Regions from separate parts of the Rhizobium phaseoli genome, predicted to be linked through region 1. Evidence: predicted binding sites of a transcription regulator. Region 1 holds the regulator's gene; each other region holds the start of a gene.
The links. The regulator LexA, encoded in region 1, represses DNA repair genes until DNA is damaged. The targets are predictions, from matches to a motif close to TGTTCNNNNTGTGTTCNG.
Positions count from the first base shown of each region.

Region 2: AMC88_RS14470 (ATP-dependent helicase) is a predicted target of LexA. The motif match lies at 2,758-2,775, and genes of this name have one in related genera.
Region 3: AMC88_RS01785 (YifB family Mg chelatase-like AAA ATPase) is a predicted target of LexA. The motif match lies at 2,838-2,855, and genes of this name have one in related genera.
Region 4: AMC88_RS21150 (helicase-related protein) is a predicted target of LexA. The motif match lies at 1,797-1,814, and genes of this name have one in related genera.

Region 1 covers NZ_CP013532.1:2,048,912-2,054,367, forward strand. Annotated here, with positions in the region: gene AMC88_RS10055 (ComEC/Rec2 family competence protein) at 1-1,838, shown strand, start outside; gene lexA (transcriptional repressor LexA) at 1,819-2,538, opposite strand; gene AMC88_RS10065 (VOC family protein) at 2,735-3,631, shown strand; gene kdsA (3-deoxy-8-phosphooctulonate synthase) at 3,628-4,473, shown strand; gene eno (phosphopyruvate hydratase) at 4,615-5,456, shown strand, end outside.
Region 2 covers NZ_CP013532.1:2,974,698-2,980,153, forward strand. Annotated here, with positions in the region: gene AMC88_RS14455 (PrkA family serine protein kinase) at 1-1,692, opposite strand, end outside; gene AMC88_RS14465 (VOC family protein) at 2,104-2,580, opposite strand; gene AMC88_RS14470 (ATP-dependent helicase) at 2,818-5,316, shown strand; gene AMC88_RS14475 (hypothetical protein) at 5,341-5,456, opposite strand, start outside.
Region 3 covers NZ_CP013532.1:360,648-366,103, reverse strand. Annotated here, with positions in the region: gene cysK (cysteine synthase A) at 1-298, shown strand, start outside; gene AMC88_RS01790 (hypothetical protein) at 295-882, opposite strand; gene AMC88_RS01785 (YifB family Mg chelatase-like AAA ATPase) at 1,228-2,760, opposite strand; gene gshB (glutathione synthase) at 2,934-3,881, opposite strand; gene AMC88_RS01775 (cupin domain-containing protein) at 3,970-4,473, opposite strand; gene AMC88_RS01770 (YraN family protein) at 4,587-4,955, opposite strand; gene rsmI (16S rRNA (cytidine(1402)-2'-O)-methyltransferase) at 4,945-5,456, opposite strand, start outside.
Region 4 covers NZ_CP013532.1:4,400,267-4,405,722, reverse strand. Annotated here, with positions in the region: gene AMC88_RS21150 (helicase-related protein) at 1-1,739, opposite strand, end outside; gene AMC88_RS21145 (DUF3309 family protein) at 2,545-2,700, shown strand; gene AMC88_RS21140 (YMGG-like glycine zipper-containing protein) at 2,727-2,987, shown strand; gene AMC88_RS33725 (hypothetical protein) at 3,179-3,337, shown strand; gene phbB (beta-ketoacyl-ACP reductase) at 3,432-4,157, opposite strand; gene AMC88_RS21130 (acetyl-CoA C-acetyltransferase) at 4,229-5,410, opposite strand.

The DNA of each region.
Region 1 (5,456 bases):
TGCCTTTCGAGATCGGCGACATCATCACCGGCCGAGCGCGGTTGACGCCGCCGGCAGGACCGGCGCTTCCTGGCCTCAACGACTTTTCATTCGGTGCCTATTTCGATGGCATCGGCGCCAACGGCTTCTTCTACCGTGCCCCTGAGAAGGTCGATTTGCAGGCAGGCCCGCCGGCTGTGACATCGACGTCCGACGCTCTGCTCGAATGGCTTTACCGGTTGCGCAGCGGTATCGGCGATCGCATACGCTCGATGCTGCCCGGCGACACAGGCGCTTTTGCCGCCGCACTGGTGACTGACGAGCGGCGCGCTATCTCGAAGGAAACGACGGAGGCGCTGCGCCAGTCCGGCCTTGCTCATATCGTCGCGATCTCCGGCCTCAACATGGCGCTGTCGGCCGGCATTTTCTTCGTCGGCTTCCGGATGCTGCTCAGCCTCTTTCCTGGTGTCGCTCAAGCCTATCCGACAAAGAAGATCGCCGCCGCGGGCGCGCTCATCGCCGTCACGGCCTACTTCCTGATCTCGGGATTCGGCGTCTCGGCCGAACGCGCCTTCATCATGATGGCGATCATGCTGATTGCCGTCTTCTTCGATCGGCCGTCGATCAGCCTGCGCAATGTCGTTCTCTCGGCGCTGGTCATCATCGCCATTTCACCCTCCGAGGTCTTGGGGCCAAGCTTTCAGATGTCCTTTGCCGCGACTTTGGCGCTGGTATCGGGTTATCAGCTATGGAAGGACCGGCGCATCCGGGAAAACCCGTTGCTGAAGCTGCCGCTCCTGCGGCCGGTTGCGGCGGTCGCCGGTTTCTTCGGCGGCGTCTTCCTGACTTCGCTGATCGGCGGATTTTCGACGGCGCTGTTTTCGATCGAGCATTTTCATCGACTGACCGCTTATGGTCTGCCGGCAAATCTTGCGACGATGCCGATCATCTCTTTCATCGTCATGCCGGCCGGGCTGCTGGCCATGTTGCTCATGCCGTTCGGTCTGGACGCTCCGCTCTGGACGGTGGTCGGCTTCGGCCTCGATCTGGTGATCGCGGTTGCCAAGACGGTGTCCGGCTGGGGCGGTGATATCGGCTTCGGCCGCTTGCCCGGCTGGTATTTCGTCGTGGCCGTGGCAGGCTTTCTGCTGCTGACGCTGCTTCGCACCCGGTTACGCCACGCCGGCACATCGATCCTCGCCGTTGCGACGCTCATCCTGCTCATTCTGCCGGGATCCCCGCCGCCGGATCTGGTGATTTCCGAGGATGGTGGTCTCGTAGGGCTCGTCGCGGCGACGGCAATGGCTTCAAACCGCGAAAACCCGCCGGACTTCATCTTTGACCAGTGGCAGAGAGCGCTGGTCCTGCCGACGCATCACCCGCCGAAAATGCTGGATGGCCCTGCCATCCCGCCGCAGGGCGAGGACCGCCGCGTCAAGCTTTCGCGCGATCAGCAGAATGAAGCGAGGACGGCAATGGTGGCCGCCGCAGCCGGCGGTGAGGCAAATCGGTTTTCCTGCGTCAAGAAAGCCTGGTGTATCGCCAGGCTCGGCAATGGCCATGTCGTCGCGGTCATCGACAATGCCGCCTATCTCGGCCCGGCCTGCGACGCCGGCGAGATCGTTGTGACCTCCGTGCGCCTGCGTTTCGACCGTTGCCGATCGGGTGCGACCCTCTTCACCGGCGAGACGCTGCGCAGGACCGGTTCCGTCGAATTGCGTTTTGTGCAGACGGGACACGAGATTGCAACCGCATTCGACGCCTTATCACGTCCATGGATGCGCCATCGCGCCTATGATTGGCGCAAGGACAGTTTTACCGAAGCCGCCCCGTCTGCTGTCAGTGATAACGGCGAATGAGGCCGACCAACTTGCCCTGCACCTTGACTCGGTCGGGTCCGAAAATGCGGGTCTCGTAAGCCGGGTTGGCGGCTTCGAGGGCAATCGAGGCACCCTTGCGGCGAAAGCGCTTCAGCGTCGCTTCCTCGTCGTCGACGAGGGCAACGACGATATCGCCGGGACTTGCGGTACTGCCGTTGCGGATGATCACTGTGTCGCCGTCGAAGATACCGGCGTCAATCATCGAATCGCCCTTGACCTCCAGCGCGTAATGCTCGCCCGAGCCGAGCATATCTGCAGGGACGACGATGTCGTGCGTATTGTTCTGGATTGCCGAGATCGGAACACCGGCGGCAATCCTGCCCATGACCGGCACGGAGACGGAGTTGCCGTTGTCGGCAATCGGCTTTGCGGCAGCGGGGGCGGCGACCGCCGGGGGCTTGCCGAGGCTGCCTTCGATGACGCTCGGCGAAAAACCGCGGCGCGGCTGAAGACTGGGGCTATAGGCTTCCGGCAGCTTGATCACCTCCAGCGCCCGGGCCCGGTTCGGTAGGCGGCGAATGAAACCGCGTTCCTCGAGCGCCGTGATCAGACGATGGATGCCGGATTTCGAGGCGAGATCCAGGGCATCCTTCATCTCGTCGAAAGAGGGGGGAACGCCCGATTCCTTCATGCGCTCATGAATGAATAGGAGAAGCTCCTGTTGTTTGCGCGTGAGCATCGACGTCAGACCCCGTGATTGAAACAAATCCAGAACAGACACTATATGTTCCATATGTGTTCCGCAAGTAGCTAAATTTCCGTAAAACTTCGCACCAACTCGTTGAGATTTTTATTTTCATTCGCCGGATTGGCACACATGTCTTGCATTGGGGGGAGTGCTGTCGCACATCTCTTGACGTGTCAGGAGGGATATCATGAGCGCACATTCCGCTAAGCCGCATCCGCTGGATCACGTCGTACTCCCGGTCGTCGATATCGAGCTGGCGCGCGAAAGGCTAGGCAAACTCGGCTTCACCGTCGCCGCCGATGCGCGTCATCCCTTCGGAACGGAGAATGCCTGCGTCTTCTTCGCAGACAAGACCTATATCGAGCCGCTCGGGGTGGCGAGCGTCGAGGAGAGCGAGACAGCGGCCCGCCAGGGCAATGTCTTCATCGCCCGCAATCGCGCCTTCCGCTTCCGCTGCGGCGAGGAGGGACTTTCGGCGCTGGCCTTTCTCACCGAGGATGCCGGCCTCGATCATCGGCGATTCGTCGGCAGCGGCGCGAGTGCCGGCGAGATGTTGCAGTTCAGCAGGCCGCTGCGGATGCCGGACGGTTCGGAAAGCGTCGGCAGCTTCAAACTGGCCTTCTCAGGAGATCTGCGCGCTCCCGACTTCTTTCTCTTTACCTGTCAGCGCATCAATGCCTTCCCCGCCGATCGCGCCGCGCTGGAGACACATGCCAATGGCGTGACTGGCATTGCCGAAATCGCGGTTTGTACGCCGGACCCGGCGGCATTTTCCGCCTTCGTTGGTCTTGCGGTCGGGCAAACGGCAGTAGAGAAAACCGGTTTCGGCGTGGAGATCGCGGCCTCGAATGCCAAGATCAGCCTGATGACGCCGGAAGGGCTGGAGGCTTATTTCGAGCTTGTCGTTTCCGCTGCCGATCGTGGCCTGCGCGGTCAGGCAATCCTTTTCAACGTCGCCGATCTTGCCGTGACAGAAGCGCATTTGGCTGCTAACGGAGTGACATACACACGCAAGAACAATCGCATTCTGGTGAAGCCCACGCCCGGGCAGGGCGCGCTTTTTGCCTTCGAGGAACCACGATGAGCACTGATACCAATTCCGAGGTCAAGATCGGCGAAGGCGAAGGCCAGGTCACCTTTTCCAATACCGGCCGCCTGTCGCTGATTGCCGGCCCCTGCCAGATGGAGAGCCGCGATCACGCCTTCATGGTCGCCGGCACGCTGAAGGAGCTCTGCGCAAAACTCGGCATCGGCCTCGTTTATAAGAGTTCTTTCGACAAGGCGAACCGCACCTCGCTCTCGGCCGAGCGCGGCATCGGGCTTGAAAAGGGCATGGAGGTCTTCGCCGACCTGAAGAAGGAATTCGGCTTTCCCGTCCTGACCGACGTCCACACGGCCGAGCAATGCGCCGAGGTGGCTGAGGTGATCGACGTTCTGCAGATCCCCGCCTTCCTCTGCCGCCAGACGGATCTTCTGATCGCCGCCGCCAAGACCGGCCGCGTCGTCAACGTCAAGAAGGGCCAGTTCCTCGCCCCCTGGGATATGAAGAACGTCCTGAAGAAGCTCAATGCCAGCGGCAATGCCAACGTGCTGCTGTGCGAGCGCGGCGCCTCCTTCGGCTACAATACGCTGGTTTCCGACATGCGCTCGCTGCCGATCATGGCGGCGATGGGCGCGCCGGTCATTTTCGATGCGACCCATTCCGTCGCCCAGCCCGGCGGGCAGGGCGAATCCTCGGGCGGTCAGCGCGAATTCGTAGAGACGCTGGCGCGCGCAGCCGTGGCGACGGGTATTGCCGGCGTCTTCCTCGAAACCCACCAGGACCCAGACAACGCACCGTCCGACGGCCCGAACATGGTCTATCTCAAAGACATGCCGCGGCTGCTTGAGAAATTGCTTGCATTTGACGCGGTCGCCAAGGCCTGACGTTCAACAGGTTGACATGATCGTCGTTTAGGCCACGTCGGGACGCCGGTTCGAAGGCTGGAAATTGCGGCATTGTAATTTGCACGCCTTCGATTATGACAGGCTTCGAACGATTGATCACCCACCGAGCAGGAAGAACCCATGACTGCAATCACCGATATCATCGCCCGCGAGATTCTCGATAGCCGTGGCAACCCCACCGTCGAAGTCGATGTCTATCTCGAAGACGGCAGCATGGGCCGCGCGGCCGTTCCCTCGGGCGCTTCGACCGGCGCTCATGAGGCGGTCGAGCTGCGCGACGGCGGCAAGCGCTACCTTGGCAAGGGCGTCGAGAAGGCGGTCGAGGCCGCCAACACCGAGATCTTCGACGCGATCGGCGGTATCGACGCCGAAAACCAGATCCAGATCGACAACATCATGATCGAACTGGACGGCACGCCGAACAAGTCGCGTCTCGGCGCCAACGCTATCCTCGGCGTGTCGCTTGCCGTCGCCAAGGCGGCCGCCCAGGCCTCCGGCCTGCCGCTCTACCGTTATGTCGGCGGCGCTTCGGCGAGCCTCTTGCCGGTGCCGATGATGAACATCATCAATGGCGGCGCCCATGCCGACAATCCGATCGACTTCCAGGAATTCATGATCCTGCCGGTCGGCGCCGATACGATCGCCGAAGCCGTGCGCATGGGGTCGGAAGTCTTCCATACGCTGCGCAAGGAACTTGCAGCCCAGGGCCACAACACCAATGTCGGCGACGAAGGCGGTTTCGCACCGGGCCTGAAGAGCGCTTCGGAAGCCCTGGACTTCATCGTCAAGTCGGTTGAGAAAGCCGGCTACAAGCCGGGTGAGGATATTTACCTCGGCCTCGACTGCGCCTCGACGGAATTCTTCAAGGACGGCAAATACGTCCTCGAAGGTGAAGGTCGCACGCTCGAATCGGGCGCCATGGCCGAATATCTGGCCGAACTCGCCGCCAAGTACCCAATCAT
Region 2 (5,456 bases), 930 kb from region 1:
CAACGAAAACTTGACGATTTCGTTGCGGAAATCCTTCGGATTGGCAATTCCGGCGGGCTTTTCGATTTTCGTCAGTTCCTGATTGAGGAGCTCGCGGTCGAGAAGCTGGCCGGTATCGGGATCCTTGAAGTCCACATCTTCGATCCAGGCATCGGCATAATCCACGTAGCGGTCGAACAGGTTTTGTCCGTAGTCCGCATAAGATTCAAGATAAGCCTTCTGAATCTCGTTGCCAATGAACTCTGCGTAGCGTGGCGCAAGATCGGCCTTGATGAATTCCAGATAGCGCTTCTCGACATCGTCCGAAAATTGCTCGCGACGGATCGCCTGTTCCAGCACGTACATCAGATGAACAGGATCGGCGCCGATATCCGTGGTGTCGTGATTGAAGGTGGAGGCGAGCACTTTGAAGGCGAAGCGGGTGGATATCCCGTCCATGCCTTCGTCGATGCCGGCAGCATCCCGGTATTCCTGAACGCTGCGGGCGCGCGGATCGCTCTCCTTCAGGCTTTCGCCGTCATAGGTGCGCATTTTCGAGAAGAAGGTCGAGTTCTCATGCTTGCGCAGGCGCGAAAGCACGGAAAACCGAGCTAGCATTTCGAGCGTTGCCGGGGCGCACGGTGCATCCGCCAGCTCCGATCCCTCGATCAGCTTTTCGTAGATCTTCTGTTCTTCCGTCACGCGCAGGCAATAAGGCACCTTGATGACGCAGATACGGTCGATAAACGCCTCGTTGTTCTTGTTGGCCTTGAAGGTCTGCCACTCCGCCTCGTTCGAATGCGCAAGCACGATGCCGGAGAAGGGTATGGCGCCGATATTTTCGGAGCCGATATAGTTGCCCTCCTGCGTCGCCGTCAGCAGCGGATGCAGCATCTTGATCGGCGCCTTGAACATCTCGACGAATTCGAGAATGCCCTGATTGGCGCGGTTGAGCCCGCCCGAATAGCTGTAGGCATCGGGATCGTTCTGGGAGTAGGTTTCCAGCTTGCGAATGTCGACCTTGCCGACCAGCGACGAGATGTCCTGATTGTTCTCGTCTCCCGGCTCGGTTTTGGCAATCGCGATCTGGCGCAACCGCGAAGGCTGTATCCTGACGACGCGGAAGCGGGAAATATCGCCGCCGAAGTCGTCGAGCCGCTTCAGGCACCATGGGCTCATCAACCCGTTCAGGCGCCGCAGCGGGATGCCGTACTGCTCCTGGAGCAGCGAGCCCATTGTCTCAGGATCGAACAGGTTGAGCGGGCTTTCGAACACGGGACTGATCTCGTCGCCCGCTTTCAGGACGTAGATCGGATGAACCTCCATCAACTGCTTCAGCCGCTCCGCGAGCGACGACTTGCCGCCGCCGACGGGACCGAGCAGATAGAGAATTTGCTTGCGCTCTTCGAGCCCCTGCGCCGCATGCCGGAAGAAGGAAACAATGCGTTCGATGGTCTCTTCCATGCCGTGAAAGCCGGCAAAAGCCGGATAGACCCGGATGGTCCTGTTCATGAAGATCCGACCGAGGCGCGCGTCCCTGGCGGTGTCGACCATCTGCGGTTCGCCGATCGCCGCGAGCAGGCGCTCCGTCGCATTCGCATAGGCGATCGGTTCTTTCTTGCAGAGATCGAGATATTCCGAAACCGAGATGTCGGTCTCGCGTCGCGCTTCATAACTGCGCGTGAACGCATCGAATACGGATTCACTCAGCATGGGACCTCCATTAAGGTTATGCCGCAGGCTCTAAGCCGTATAACCATCGAGATGGCCACGGCGTTCCTTAGAATCAATAGTTTCGTAGGTATATTCGACGCTCACCGGCTGTTTGTAGCAATGCACAAAAAATTGCATGCACCGGTATTTTTTTACTCTGCGAAACTGTTTCATATTGTAGTTGAGAAAAGGGTCATTGCGATATCAGCACATTTAGCGACGTGACATAGTTGTCAAAAAGGTGTGCAATGGCGCCCGTGATTCGAGAATGCGAAAAAACAGCGATCGGCAACCGATAGGGCAGCTTCGATCGGTCGGCTGCCGATGCGCCGAAAGTAAATTCGGTAAATTTCAGGGGAAAATGGCGCGTGGCGATCACGCGCCCGATTCGCAATCGCGCCTCCGCCGGCCTCAGCCGTTGAACGCTCTCTCCAGTGCAGCAAGATCAATCTTGACCATGCCGAGCATCACTTCGGTGACGCGCTTGGCCCGCTCTCGATCGCTGTCGGCGACCATCTCGGAAAGCGCCCGCGGCACGATCTGCCAGGATAGGCCCCAGCGGTCCTTGAGCCAGCCGCAGGCTTCAGGCGTGCCGCCATTGGCGAGAAACGCATCCCAGATCCGATCGATCTCGGCCTGGCTGTCGAGCAGGATGGCAATCGAGAAGGAATGGTTGAAGCTGTCGAGCGGGCCTGCCTTCATCGCCAGGAATGCTTGATCGCCGAGCGTGAATTCGATCAGTTCGACGCTGCCCGGAGGCCCGCTCGGCGTTTCCGCCGGCAATATTGTGGTGCGGCCGATCCTGGATTCTGGAATGACCGATACGTAGAATTCGACGGCTTCGCGCGCTTGCTCCGCGAACCAGAGATTTGAAACGACCTGCGGCATGAACAGCCTCCTGTTGGCAAGGTTTGCCGGACACCTGTCCGATGCCCCGAGGACGTCTCGCCTGCATCGGTTCCGACAGGCTGCGCTCGGTTTTTTTCGCTGCTCGGCCGTACGACGATCGCAGTCGCATCAGCGGCCCGCCCTGCCGTCCGCATCGGCCCGCAATAGCGGTGGTTCGGGAATGAAAGCAGAACATCTTTTCTGGTCTTTCCTTCCCGAATCACTACATTACGCGCCATGAGCAATAGTTTCGACGATATTCCCTTCTTCGACGAAGAGCCGGGTGAGATGGCGCGCAAGCCGCAGCCGCCTGCCGCACCCCCGGGGGCCTACGCCCCCGCCGGAGGGGCGCCCGCCGCGGCCGGCGGGATCGCCGCCCGCGCCATGGCGGCGCGTGACGGCGGCAAGCGACCGGATTACCTCGCCGGCCTCAATCCCGAACAGACGGAAGCCGTGGAAACCCTGGAAGGTCCGGTTCTCGTCCTTGCCGGCGCCGGCACCGGCAAGACACGGGTATTGACGACCCGGATCGCCCACATCCTCAATACAGGCCGCGCCTTCCCCTCGCAGATTCTCGCCGTCACCTTCACCAACAAGGCCGCACGCGAGATGAAGGAGCGCATCGCGCTCCTCGTCGGCGGCGCTGTCGAAGGCATGCCCTGGCTCGGCACCTTCCATTCCATCGGCGTCAAGCTTCTGCGCCGCCATGCCGAGCTCGTCGGCCTCAGCTCCGACTTCACCATTCTCGACACCGACGACGTCGTCCGCCTGATCAAGCAGCTGATCCAGGCCGAAGGCCTCGACGACAAACGCTGGCCGGCCAAGCAGTTCGCCGGCATGATCGACACCTGGAAGAACAAGGGCCTCGGTCCGGCCGATATTCCCGAAGGCGATGCGCGCGCCTTTGCCAATGGCCGCGGCCGCGATCTCTACTTCGCCTATCAGGCGCGTCTGTCGACGCTCAACGCCTGTGATTTCGGCGATCTGTTGATGCATCCAATTGCGATCTTCCGCAAGAATCCGGATCTTCTCAAGGAATATCACGGCCGCTTCCGTTATATCCTCGTCGACGAGTATCAGGACACCAACACCGCCCAGTATATGTGGCTGCGGCTGCTGGCTCAGCGCAGCAAGGGCGAGCCGCAGAACGTCTGCTGCGTCGGCGACGACGACCAGTCGATCTACGGTTGGCGCGGCGCCGAGGTCGACAATATCCTGCGCTTCGAGAAGGATTTCCCCGGCGCCAAGGTGATCAAGCTCGAACGCAATTACCGCTCGACCGAACATATCCTCGGTGCCGCCGCCCATCTGATCGCCCACAATGAAGGCCGCCTCGGCAAGACGCTGTTCACCGACCGCGCCGACCCGGATGACGTCAAGGTACAGGTCCACGCCTCCTGGGATTCGGAGGAGGAAGCCCGCGCCATCGGCGAGGAGATCGAGCAGCTCCAGCGCAACAAGCACCTGCTGAACGACATGGCGATCCTCGTGCGCGCCTCCTTCCAGATGCGCGAGTTCGAAGATCGCTTCGTCACCCTCGGCCTCAACTATCGCGTCATCGGCGGCCCGCGTTTCTACGAGCGCCTCGAAATCCGCGATGCCATGGCCTATTTCCGCCTGGTCGCGCAGCCGGCCGACGACCTTGCCTTCGAGCGCATCATCAACACGCCAAAGCGCGGCCTCGGCGACACGACGGTGCGCGCCCTGCACGACTATGCGCGTGCCCGCGATATCCCGATGCTGGCGGCCGCTGCCGACATGATCGAGACGGACGAGCTGAAGCCGAAGGCGCGCAAAGCCCTCTTCGACGTGATTCAATCTTTCCGCCGATGGCAGGAACTGCTTGAAAACACACCGCATACCGAACTTGCCGAGCAGATCCTCGAGGAGTCCGGCTACACCGACATGTGGAAGAACGACAAGAGCGCCGAAGCGCCGGGCCGCCTCGAAAATTTGAAGGAACTGATCCGCTCGATGGAAAGCTTCGAGTCGATGCGCGGTTTCCTCGAGCACGTCTCCCTCGTCATGGACGCAGAGACCAACGAGAACCTCGACGCCGTCTCGATCATGACGCTGCATTCGGCCAAGGGCCTGGAATTCGAGACTGTGTTCCTGCCGGGCTGGGAAGAAGGCCTGTTCCCCCACCAGCGCTCGCTGGATGAAAGCGGCCGGGCCGGCCTGGAGGAGGAACGCCGCCTGGCCTATGTCGGCATCACCCGCGCCAAGCGCCGTTGCCATATCTGGTTCGTCTCGAACCGCCGCATCCACGGCCTCTGGCAATCGACACTGCCCTCGCGTTTCCTCGACGAGCTGCCGGAAACCCATGTCGAGGTTGCCGAGATGGAGCAGAGCTACGGCGGTTACGGCCGCGGCGGCTACGGCCAGTCACGCTTCGACAAGGCCGAACCCTTTGCCAACTCCTATTCCACGCCCGGCTGGAAACGCGCCCAGGCCAACAAGACCGACGCCACGCGCGACAACTGGGGCACCCGCTCCGGCCACGCCGTCGAACGCATCGGCTATGGCGAAAGCGGCCCGAAGGGACGCACGATCGACGGCGAGCTGGTCGCAAAATCGACCTCGTCGGAGCCGTCGCGCTTCACCCTCGGCGATCGTGTATTCCACATGAAATTCGGCAATGGCAACATTACCGGCATCGAAGGCAACAAGCTGACGATCGACTTCGACCGTGCGGGGCAGAAGCGGGTGCTGGACGGTTTCGTCGAGCGCGTCTGACCGCGCGACGATACCGCAGGACCGTCACCCGAACATCCGCATGCTGCTGAGCCCGAGGATGTCGTTCAGCAGGGCGATCCCCATTCCGGTGGCGACGATCGACAATCCGATCAGGAACAGCCGGCGCGCCCGGTCGTATT
Region 3 (5,456 bases), 1.7 Mb from region 1:
CGGCAATCCCGGCCCGCACAAGATCCAGGGCATCGGCGCCGGCTTCGCGCCAAAAATCCTCGACACCGGCATCTACGACGAGGTCGTCACCGTCACCAACGACGAAGCCTTCGAACAGGCGCGGCTGGTCGCAAGACTCGAGGGCGTGCCGGTCGGCATCTCCTCGGGTGCGGCGCTGACGGCAGCAATCAAGGTCGGCAGCCGTCCCGAGAATGCGGGCAAGAATATCGTCGTGATCATCCCGTCCTTCGCGGAGCGTTATCTCTCGACGGCATTGTTTGAGGGGCTGGGGAGCTAAAGTGGGCCGTGGCCGAGTCTTTCGGCCGGCGCTTTGTCTTGGCTAACATTGGGGCGCTTCAGCGCCCCTTCTCTTGTGCCATCATCTGCATCCCAATCGAAGTGGGACGAAAGTTCTATGGCAGTCCGCAATAATGATTGCCGATGTGCAGCTGAGCTCGTTGAATGCATGTGTTTGCCAACCTTCGCCATGACTTCCGACAGCGTCGCGTTCAGGCGGTTCAGCGCAGTGTGCTCCCTCGTCCGCTCCGGAGCGTAGCGCGATATGATGTACTCACGCTTTGTTGTCATTGCCTCCAGATGCAGGGCGGTTTTCTTTCTCAGTTTGAGTTTATCAACGAACATTGGCTCAGCGAGGTTGTGCATGCGTTTTCGTATTTCCTCGGGAGCAACGCCCTCATAGCGTAGGAAGGCATTTAGGTAGAGTTCAATAGCATGAATGGCGCACATTCGAGCCGGTGCGAGGGATAGTGCAACCTGCTTCCGACCCTCGTTGAACAGGAGTTTGGAAGCGTCAAAGTAGGCATTCGCCAAGTCTAGAACTTCCAAGGGATTGGCGTTTGAGCCCGGATATTCATTACTCATGGGCATTCCCGGCAACAGGCTTTCTCATCCCTCACCTCCGACCGACCATGTCGGACGGACCGACATCATCCTCGAAATTTTTCCAGCCGAAGCTAATATTGTAAATAGCGACGAAATGAGGAGAGGCTCTTACCGCTAACGGATAAGCAACACAGCGCGATCGCGGCCGCCAGCATTCCCGCCATGGCAGCGACCCATCGTTCCGTCGCGGTTGATTCGCCGACGGCGACATAACCTTATAATCCAGCGCATCAGCGTCACCGAAACAGCCATCAGCGCAACCGCGATCGGCAGATCGCTGGCGGCCCGACGACTAAAAGTTCAAAATATTTGCGCGCATTCGCCCTACGCCGCCGCCGTTAACCTCTCCCCGGCGATGCGATAGGAAATCGCCTCGGCCAGATGCAGGCGGCCGACGGTTGGTTTGCCGTCGAGATCGGCAAGGGTGCGGGCGACCTTGAGGACGCGGTGGTAGCCGCGGGCGGAGAATTTCATTTTTTCGGCGGCGTCGCGGAGGAGCTGCAGGCCGGCGGCGTCGGGTTCGGCGAGTTTCTCGATCATCGCGGTGGAGCAGCGGGCGTTGGTGCCGATGCCCTTGGCGCCGGCGGCTTCGAAGCGCTCCTGCTGGAGTTCGCGGGCGCGGGCGACGCGGCGGGCGACGTCGGCGCTCGCCTCGGCCACCATCGGGCGGATGAGATCGGCGGCGGAGACGGCGGGCACGTCGATGCGGATGTCGATGCGGTCCATCAGCGGGCCGGAGATGCGGGCCTGGTAATCGCTCATGCAGCGCGGGCCGCGGGCGCAGCTGTGGCCGGGTTCGCCGGCCATGCCGCAGCGGCAGGGGTTCATGGCGGCGATCAGCTGGAATTTCGCCGGATAGGAGACGCGGTGATTGGCGCGGGCAATGACGCATTCGCCGCCTTCGAGCGGCTGGCGTAGCGCGTCGAGCGCCTGCGGCGTGAATTCGGGAAACTCGTCGAGGAAGAGCACGCCGTGATGGGCGAGCGAGGCTTCGCCCGGACGGGCGCGCAGGCCCCCGCCGACCAGCGCGGCCATGGTGGCGGAATGATGCGGGGTGCGGAAGGGCCGGCGATCGGAGAGCTTGCCGCCGGTGAGCTGGCCGGCGATCGAATGCACCATCGAGACTTCCAGCAATTCGGCCGCCGAGAGCGGCGGCAGGATCGACGGCAGCCTTGCCGCCAGCATCGACTTGCCGGAGCCAGGCGGGCCGACCATCAGCAGATTGTGGCCGCCGGCCGCCGCCACTTCGAGCGCGCGCCTGGCGCTTTCCTGGCCCTTGATCTCGGCAAGATCCGGCAGGTTGGCGGCATTGGCGCGGATCGACGGCTCCGGCCGCGACAGCACCTGGGTGCCGCGGAAATGATTGGCAAGGGCAATCAGGCTGCGGGGGGCGAGGATATTGACCTCGGCGCCGGCCCAGGCGGCCTCGGCGCCGCTTTCGGCCGGGCAGATCAGCCCCTTGCCGAGCGCATTGGCGCCGATCGCGGCCGGCAGCGCGCCTGCAATGGCGGCGATCGTGCCGTCGAGATTGAGTTCGCCGACGACGACATAATCCGACAGCGCATCGGCGGGAATGGCACCGAGTGCGGCCATCAAAGCAAGCGCGATCGGCAGATCGAAATGCGAGCCTTCCTTCGGCAGATCGGCCGGGGCCAGATTGACGGTCACTCGCTTTGCCGGCAGCGCCAGGCCGGAGGCATGAAGGGCCGCCTGCACCCGCTCGCGGCTTTCGGCCACCGCCTTATCAGGCAGTCCGACGATCTGCATGCCGATCTTTCCGGGCGCGATCATGACCTGGACCTCGACCGGCACGCCTTCTATGCCCTGGAATGCCACCGTACTGACACGCGCGACCATATGCCCATCCCCTGCCCGCAAACTCTTATACCGCCCGCAACCCTTCAGGGCCAGCGGTTGCAATCTGGCACGGAAGCAGGAATAAAACAAGAACGATCAAGGAACGTTTTCAGATATGAGGGGTGACCGGGGTTGTACCCGGTCACAGCAGGCGTGGGGCTGAAGCCGCAGGCTCAGCCGCGCTTGCGCTCGATCGCATCCCAGAGCAAGGCTGCGATATCGGCGCCGCCGAACTTTTTCACCTCGCGGATACCCGTCGGCGAGGTGACATTGATCTCGGTCATGTAATCGCCGATCACGTCGATGCCGACGAGGAGGAAGCCGCGCTCCCTCAGCGCCGGGCCGATGCGTTCGCAGATTTCCTTTTCGCGCGGCGTCAGCTCGGTCGCCTCGGCGCGGCCGCCGACATGCATGTTGGAGCGGCTGTCATGTTCGGCCGGCACGCGGTTGATGGCACCGGCAAATTCGCCGTCGACCAGGATGATGCGTTTGTCGCCCTTGCGCACGTCCGGCAGATATTGCTGAGCGATGAAGGGTTCGCGGAACAGCTGGCCGAACATTTCCAGCAGCGAAGAGAGGTTGCGGTCGTCGCGGGTCGAATGGAAGACGCCGGCGCCGCCATTGCCGTAGAGCGGCTTCAGGATGATATCGCCCATCTCGTCGCGGAAGCGGCGGATCTCGGCCGGATCCTTGGTGATCAGCGTCTTCGGCATCAGGTCGGAAAATTCGGTGACGAAGATCTTCTCCGGCGAATTGCGCACCCAGGCCGGATCGTTGACGACGAGCGTCTTCGGGTGGATGCGCTCGAGCAGATGCGTCGAGGTGATGTAGGCCATGTCGAAGGGCGGGTCCTGGCGCAGCAGCACCACATCCATGGTCGAGAGATCGACGCGCTCGGGCGCGCCGAGCTCGAAATGATCGCCCTTGACGTCGCGCAGCAGCATCGGCTCGACGCTGGCAAAGAGCTTGCCGTCGCGGAAGCTCAGGCGTTCGGGCGTGTAATGGAAGAGCTTATAGCCGCGCGTCTGGGCTTCCAGGCTCATGGCGAAGGTGGAGTCACCTGCGATATTGATGCCGGCGACATGATCCATCTGGACCGCTACATTGGTGATCTTGGCCATTTCCATCCCTCGCTGAATGCCGGACAGATGTAGGTCGGCCCGGTATCAAACGCAACGGTCAATCAAGGCTTGCCGCCGCCACCGGTCGTCAGGCGGCGATCCCCTGATTGCTGCCATTGCGCAGCAGGTTGCGCAGGCGATAGGCGATCGCCAGGGGCATCGGGAAGGGCTTGCGTAGGAAGGCGACCTTGCGGACGTAATCGTCGACCCGCCAGCTTGCCCAGGTTCCGCCGGCGAAGAAGGCGACGTCGCCGGCACACAAGGTTCGTTCGGTGCCGTCCTCGGCGGTGATATGGACCTCGCCTTCGAGGATCATCACCGTCTCGTCCCAGCCGAAATACCAGCGGAATTCGCCTGCCGTGCAGTCCCAGATCGCCGTCAGCGACGCCTCGTCATGGCCGCGCGAATGTTCGGCGGTGCGCGCTTGCGGGTTGCCGTTGATGATCCAGTCGGGATTGATCGGCGTCGATTTCAGCGGCAGCAGGTCGCTTGCATGGGCGACGAAGGATTTGCCGGCCGGCTTCGCCACGGCATAAGGCACCGAACGCGCGGCCATGGCGACCGCACTTGCCAACATCATCTTCCAGGCCATGAAACAACCCCCAATTGTTACCCCAACAGGGATTGCGATAGCAGAGAGTCGTAAGGAGCTGGTTCAAGCCAGGACTAAAATTTTAACGATCCGAAACGGCTGGACCGGAACCGCTAAAAGGCGTCGGGGAAATGCCGCGGCAGGCGGCCGGGCGTGACCGCGACGATATCGTAGCGCTGGGAAAGACGGGCCTGATCGGCCTGGCGGGCGAGCCAGAGATCGCTTGCCGCCCTTATCCGCTTCTGGGCGGCGGCGGAGACGGCGTCGACCGCCGCAGCCTCGCCGTGGCGGGCCTTGACCTCGACGAAGACGGCGAGATCGCCCTTGCGGGCGACGATATCGATCTCGCCGAGCCGGGTGCGGTGGCGCAGCGCCAGGATGCGATAGCCTTTCAACATGAGGAAGACGGCGGCGACATATTCCGACACCAGGCCGCGGCGCAGCGCCTTTCTTCTGATGGCGGTGCGGTCGTTATCGCCCATCGGCGCCCTTCATCTCCAGCAGGCGCTGATAGAGCGCCTTGCGCGGCAGGCCGGTCAGACGCGCCGCTTCGGTGGCGGCCTTTGCGGTCGGCATCGACTTGGCGAGATCGGCAAGCACGGCCTCGACGTCGGCGTCCGGCGTTTCCACCGGCTGCGGCGGACCGACGACGAGAACGATCTCGCCCTTGACGTTGTCCACCTCTTGGTAATGGGCGGCGAGTTCCGCCAACGTGCCGCGGCGGAATTCCTCATAGGTCTTGGTCAGCTCGCGGCAGACGGAGGCCGGCCGCGTGCCGCCCAGCACATCGGCGGCGGCGAGGAGCGTGGCAGCGATGCGATGCGGCGATTCAAAGAAGATCAGTGTCGCGGGGGCGGCGGCGAGTTCACCGAGACGGTCGCGGCGGGCCTTGTCCTTGGCCGGCAGAAAACCGGCGAAGAGGAAAGCGTCGTTCGGCAGGCCTGAGCCGACAAGGGCCGCAAGCGGCGCCGAGGCGCCGGGGA
Region 4 (5,456 bases), 2.2 Mb from region 1:
TCGCTGCCCGAAAGCCGCGCCACCGGATCGCCGAGCCAGCGGATCAACCCGTCCGAGCCGATCGCCAGATCGCTATTGCCGGCGGCATGCATCCGCGCCGCTCTGGCTTCGAATTCGAGCGCGAGCGCTTTTTGCGACGCAGCCTGAACCGCCTTGGCATCCGGTCCGTCCGCTCCCGCCACCGGCGTGAAACGGAACCCGCTCAACTGCCCTACATGATGTCCTTCAACGAAGACATCGCCATTCACACTGATTTCAGCTTCCAGCATCGCATTCTCTCTCAGGCGCTTCATGAGCACAGATGTCCTGCGATCAACAAAGCGTTTCGTCAACCTTTCATGTAACGCATCGGACAATCGATCTTCGATTTCCCGCGTCTTTTCCTGCCAATGTGTCGGATTGGTCAGCCAGCCGGGCCGATTCGAAACATAGGTCCAGGTCCTTATCTGCGCGATTCGCGCCGAAAGCGTGTCAATTTCCCCATCTGTCCGATCGGAGCGATGAACCTGCTCCGCCAGGAATTGCTCGTTCACCGTGCCATAGCGGACGAGATCGGAAAAGAGGGTCGCGATCAGATCGGCATGTTGTGCCGGAGTGATACGCCTGTAGTCGGGAAGTGCGCAAGCCTCCCAGAGTTTTTCGACGCGAGCCGGCCGATCGGCGAGATCGATGACCTCGGGATAGCGCGAAAGCTGCTCCAGCGCCTGCTGGTCGACGGCGGGCAGCGCCCGCGTCAGTCCGGCGACGCGCGGCCCGGCCTCGAGACTGGCGCGCAGCGACTGGATCGAGGAGAAGTCCATCTCAGTCGTGCGCCACTGCAAGACTTTGACATTGTCGAATTCATGGCCTTCGATGCGCTGGACCAGCTCCTCGTCGAAGGGCGAGACCTGGCCGGTGACGCCGAAGGTCCCGTCGCGCACGTGCCGCCCGGCGCGGCCGGCGATCTGGCCGAGTTCACCCGGATTGAGGTTGCGGAACTGGTAGCCGTCGAATTTTCTGTCTTGGGCGAAGGCGACGTGATCGACATCGAGATTGAGGCCCATGCCGATTGCGTCGGTCGCCACCAGATATTCGACGTCGCCCGCCTGATAAAGCGCGACCTGCGCATTGCGCGTGCGCGGGCTGAGTGCCCCCAGCACGACCGCCGCGCCGCCGCGCTGCCGGCGGATGAGCTCGGCGATGGCATAGACCTCGTCGGCCGAAAAAGCGACGATGGCGGAGCGCTGCGGCAGCCGGGTGATCTTCTTCTGCCCGGCATAAAAAAGATGCGAAAGCCGCGGCCGCTCGACGATGGTGATACCGGGCAGCAGCAGCTGCAGGATCGGCCGCATCGTCGCGGCGCCGAGCAGCAGCGTTTCCTCGCGGCCGCGAAGGTGCAGGATGCGGTCGGTGAAGATATGGCCGCGCTCGAGATCGCCGGCGAGCTGCACCTCGTCGATCGCCACGAAGGCGGCCTTCGTCTCGCGGGGCATCGCTTCAACGGTACAGACCGAAAAACGTGCATTGGCCGGCGAAATCTTTTCCTCACCGGTGACCAGCGCCACGTTCTGCACACCGACCTTCTCCACCACCCGCGTATAGACCTCGCGCGCCAGCAGCCGCAGCGGCAGGCCGATCACGCCGGTCCCGTGTGCGACCATGCGCTCGATGGCATAATGGGTCTTGCCGGTATTGGTTGGTCCGAGCATCGCGGTCACACCGCGCCCGCTCAGAATCATCGGCTGCGAAGTCAGAGTCATGGTCCATGCAAATGAGGCAGGCGGCCTCAGGAAAACTGTCGCCTCTCGACGGAGGCACAGAACACATGGACAGCTGCCGCCGCAAACGCAAGGGCAGATTTTAAAATGCAGCGAGGATTGCGACCTTTGCGAGTCATCCGGGACGCCTGAATTGCAGATTCGGAACAGCCTGAGAACGAATCAGCGACGAATCGCTGACTCCCGCTGATTCAGCTTTTGTTCACGGCTAAGTATTGATTTTGAATCACTTTTTTCCACTAGATGCTGAATCGGGAGACTCTCTCCCGTTCACATTTCCATCAGCTTGCCGAGGTCGGCCATGCACTTTGCCAAGCGGAAATTCCACCGTAAATTAACCGCTCGACCAAATCCGGAACGAATCGGAGACGAATCGCCGACTGAGGCGTTTTCACCTTTCGTTCACGGCAATATCTGGTGCCACCGCCAGCCTCCGTCGCTAGATGCAGGCAGGTGACAGAACCTCGCGTCAGACGTCTCAAGCAGGAATTAACCTTTGACGACGAAATCACCCAACCTTAAGCCGGGAATCACTTTGCACGAGCGGATTGATCAAAAACGGAACGAATCACCGACGAATCGGCGACATGATGATCTTCCCGATATGTTCGCCGCAACATATTGTATTTGAATGATTTTTTAACCATAGCAGCATTTTGCCGAGCGAGACCGATCACAAACCATGAATCGTGCCGCATCACAATTCGCCCGCCTAACCGGGAACAAAAATCGCCAATGCGTGTTTCTTGTCCATTCAGATTGCGGATGAAAATGAAGGAAACACACCATGCTTGGCACGATACTTCTCGTTATCCTCATTCTGCTCTTGATCGGAGCCTTGCCGAATTGGGGTTATAGCCGTGGCTGGGGCTATGGACCTTCCGGCGGTTTGGGGCTAGTTCTCGTGATTATCATTATCCTTGTACTAATGGGGCGCATCTAAAGCCCGACAACCTGGGGAGTTACGACATGATGAAGAAGATTGTTCTCATTGGCGCGCTCGTGGGCGCCCTCGCATCCTGCACGGCGACCGAGCAGGGCACTGCGATTGGCGCCGGTACCGGTGCGATCATCGGCGGCGCCGTCACCAACAGCTGGGGTGGTGCCGCAGTCGGCGCCGTTGCCGGCGGTCTGACCGGCGCGCTCATCGGCCAGTCGGTCGAACGCCGCGGCTACTGCATCTATCGCGACCGCTACGGCCGCCGCTACGAGGCCCGCTGCCGCTACTGACCGGCAGAATCATATCGGACTCCCAACGGGCGCTTTGGCGCCCGTTTTTCTTTGTTGCCTTTCCGTGTCAACGCGACGTTGACGATCGGTATCAAAAGTCAAGTCTACCGGCGTCGTCCCGAGAACCGCATATTCCTTCTCAAGCGCAGTAGGCAGGCAAAGCCGCCTACGCATTGAAGAGGAACGCTTCCATGGCTCAAATTTTCATGAATTCCGCCGTCGCCGTTCTCATCGCCTTGGCCTTCGTGACAAGCGCGGTCTCAGCCCTTCGCAGCGAAGTCGGCGCGGCGCGAAAAGCGCCAGTCCGGATTGCCGCCCGCGGACATCGCAACCCCCGCGACCTCTCCTGATGTCCCGAAGCGGACATCCGAGCCGCACACAAAAGCGACAGCGCAGCCGGCAGGCAGACGCTGTCGCTCAAGCCGATCTGGCTCGTCGACCCGGCTAAACGAAGAACTGCCCGCCATTGGCCGTCAGCGTCGAACCGGTGATGAAGCCGGCATCGTCGGAGACGAGGAAAGTGACGCAGCGTGCGATCTCTTCCGGCTCGCCGAGACGGCCGACGGGAATCTGGGGAATGATGCGCTCGTTCAGCACCTTCTCCGGCACGGCAAGCACCATTTCCGTTCCGATGTAACCGGGGCAGATGGCGTTGACCGTGATATTTTTAGCCGCCCCTTCCTGGGCAAGCGCCTTGGTGAAGCCGAGATCGCCGGCCTTGGCGGCCGAATAGTTCGCCTGGCCCATCTGGCCCTTCTGGCCGTTGATCGAGGAGATGTTGACGATGCGTCCGAAGCTGCGGTCGCGCATGCCGGTCCAGACCTGATGCGTCATGTTGAACAGGCCGGTGAGATTGGTGTTGATCACCTCGTGCCACTGCTGCGGCGTCATCTTGTGGAACATGGCATCGCGAGTGATGCCGGCATTGTTGACGAGAATCTCGACCGGTCCGATCTCGCTTTCAACCCTGGCGATCCCTTCCCCGCAGGCAGCGTAATCCGAAACATCCCACTTGAATACGGCAACGCCGGTGACGTCGTGGAAGGCCTTGGCCTTCTCGTCATTGCCGGCATAAGTCGCCGCAACCTTGTATCCGGCTTTTTTCAGTGCCGTGGATATTGCTGCGCCGATGCCGCGTGTACCGCCGGTGACCAGAGCCACTCTGCTCATGTTCCGCTCCCCTTGTGTTTTCGCCCGCGCGTGGCGGGATTTCAATCAATGACGGATCGTATCGTATGCTATTAGAGTGCTTCGAAGCACATGGCGACACCCATGCCGCCGCCGATGCAAAGCGTGGCCAGGCCTTTCTTCGCGCCACGGCGCTTCATCTCGAACAGCAAAGTGTTGAGAACTCGCGCGCCGGAAGCGCCGATCGGATGGCCGATGGCAATTGCCCCGCCATTGACATTGACGATGGCAGGATCCCAACCGAGATCCTTGGTGACGGCGCAGGCTTGCGCGGCAAAAGCCTCGTTGGCTTCGACGAGATCGAGATCGCCGACCGACCAGCCGGCCTTTTCGAGCGCCTTGCGGGACGCCGGGATCGGGCCGGTGCCCATGATTGAAGGATCGACGCCCGCCGTTGCCCAGGAAACGATGCGGGCGAGCGGCTGGATGCCGCGGCGGACCGCTTCCGCTTCGCTCATCAGCACTGCTGCTGCGGCGCCGTCATTCAGGCCGGACGCATTTGCAGCGGTCACCGAGCCGTCCTTGTCGAAGGCCGGGCGCAGCTTGGCCATCGCCTCCAGCGTGGCGCCGTGGCGGATATATTCATCGGCATCGACCGTAACATCACCCTTACGCGTCTGGATGACATAGGGGATGATCTCATCGGTAAAGCGGCCGGCTTTCTGGGCGGCCTCGGCCTTGTTCTGCGAAGCGACGGCGAACTGATCCTGTTCGTCGCGCGAAAGCTGCCACTGTCGCGCAATATTCTCGGCGGTGATGCCCATGTGATAACCATGGAAGGCATCGGTCAGGCCGTCCTTGATCATCGTGTCGACCATCTTCGCGTCGCCCATCTTGACGCCGCCGCGCAAGTGCACGGCATGCGGCGCCATCGACATGGATTCCTGACCGCCGGCAACGATGATCTTGGCATCGCCGGTGGCAATCTGCTGCATGCCGAGCGCGACTGCGCGCAGGCCGGAGCCGCAGAGCTGGTTGACGCCCCAGGCGGTCGCTTCCTTCGGAATGCCGGCCTTGATTGCCGCCTGGCGGGCGGGGTTCTGGCCTTCGCCTGCGGCCAGCACCTGGCCGAGGATCACCTCATCCACTTCGCCGGCATCGACGCCGGCGCGCGCGAGCGCGCCCTTAATGACCGCCGCGCCGAGTTCATGGGCGGGGACCGTTGCGAAAGCGCCGTTGAACGAACCGACTGCTGTTCGACCTGCGCTGGCGATGACGACGGATGAATTGCTCATGGGGAGGCTCCTCGTTTTTCGTCCCACTTACATAAGGGGAAACTGG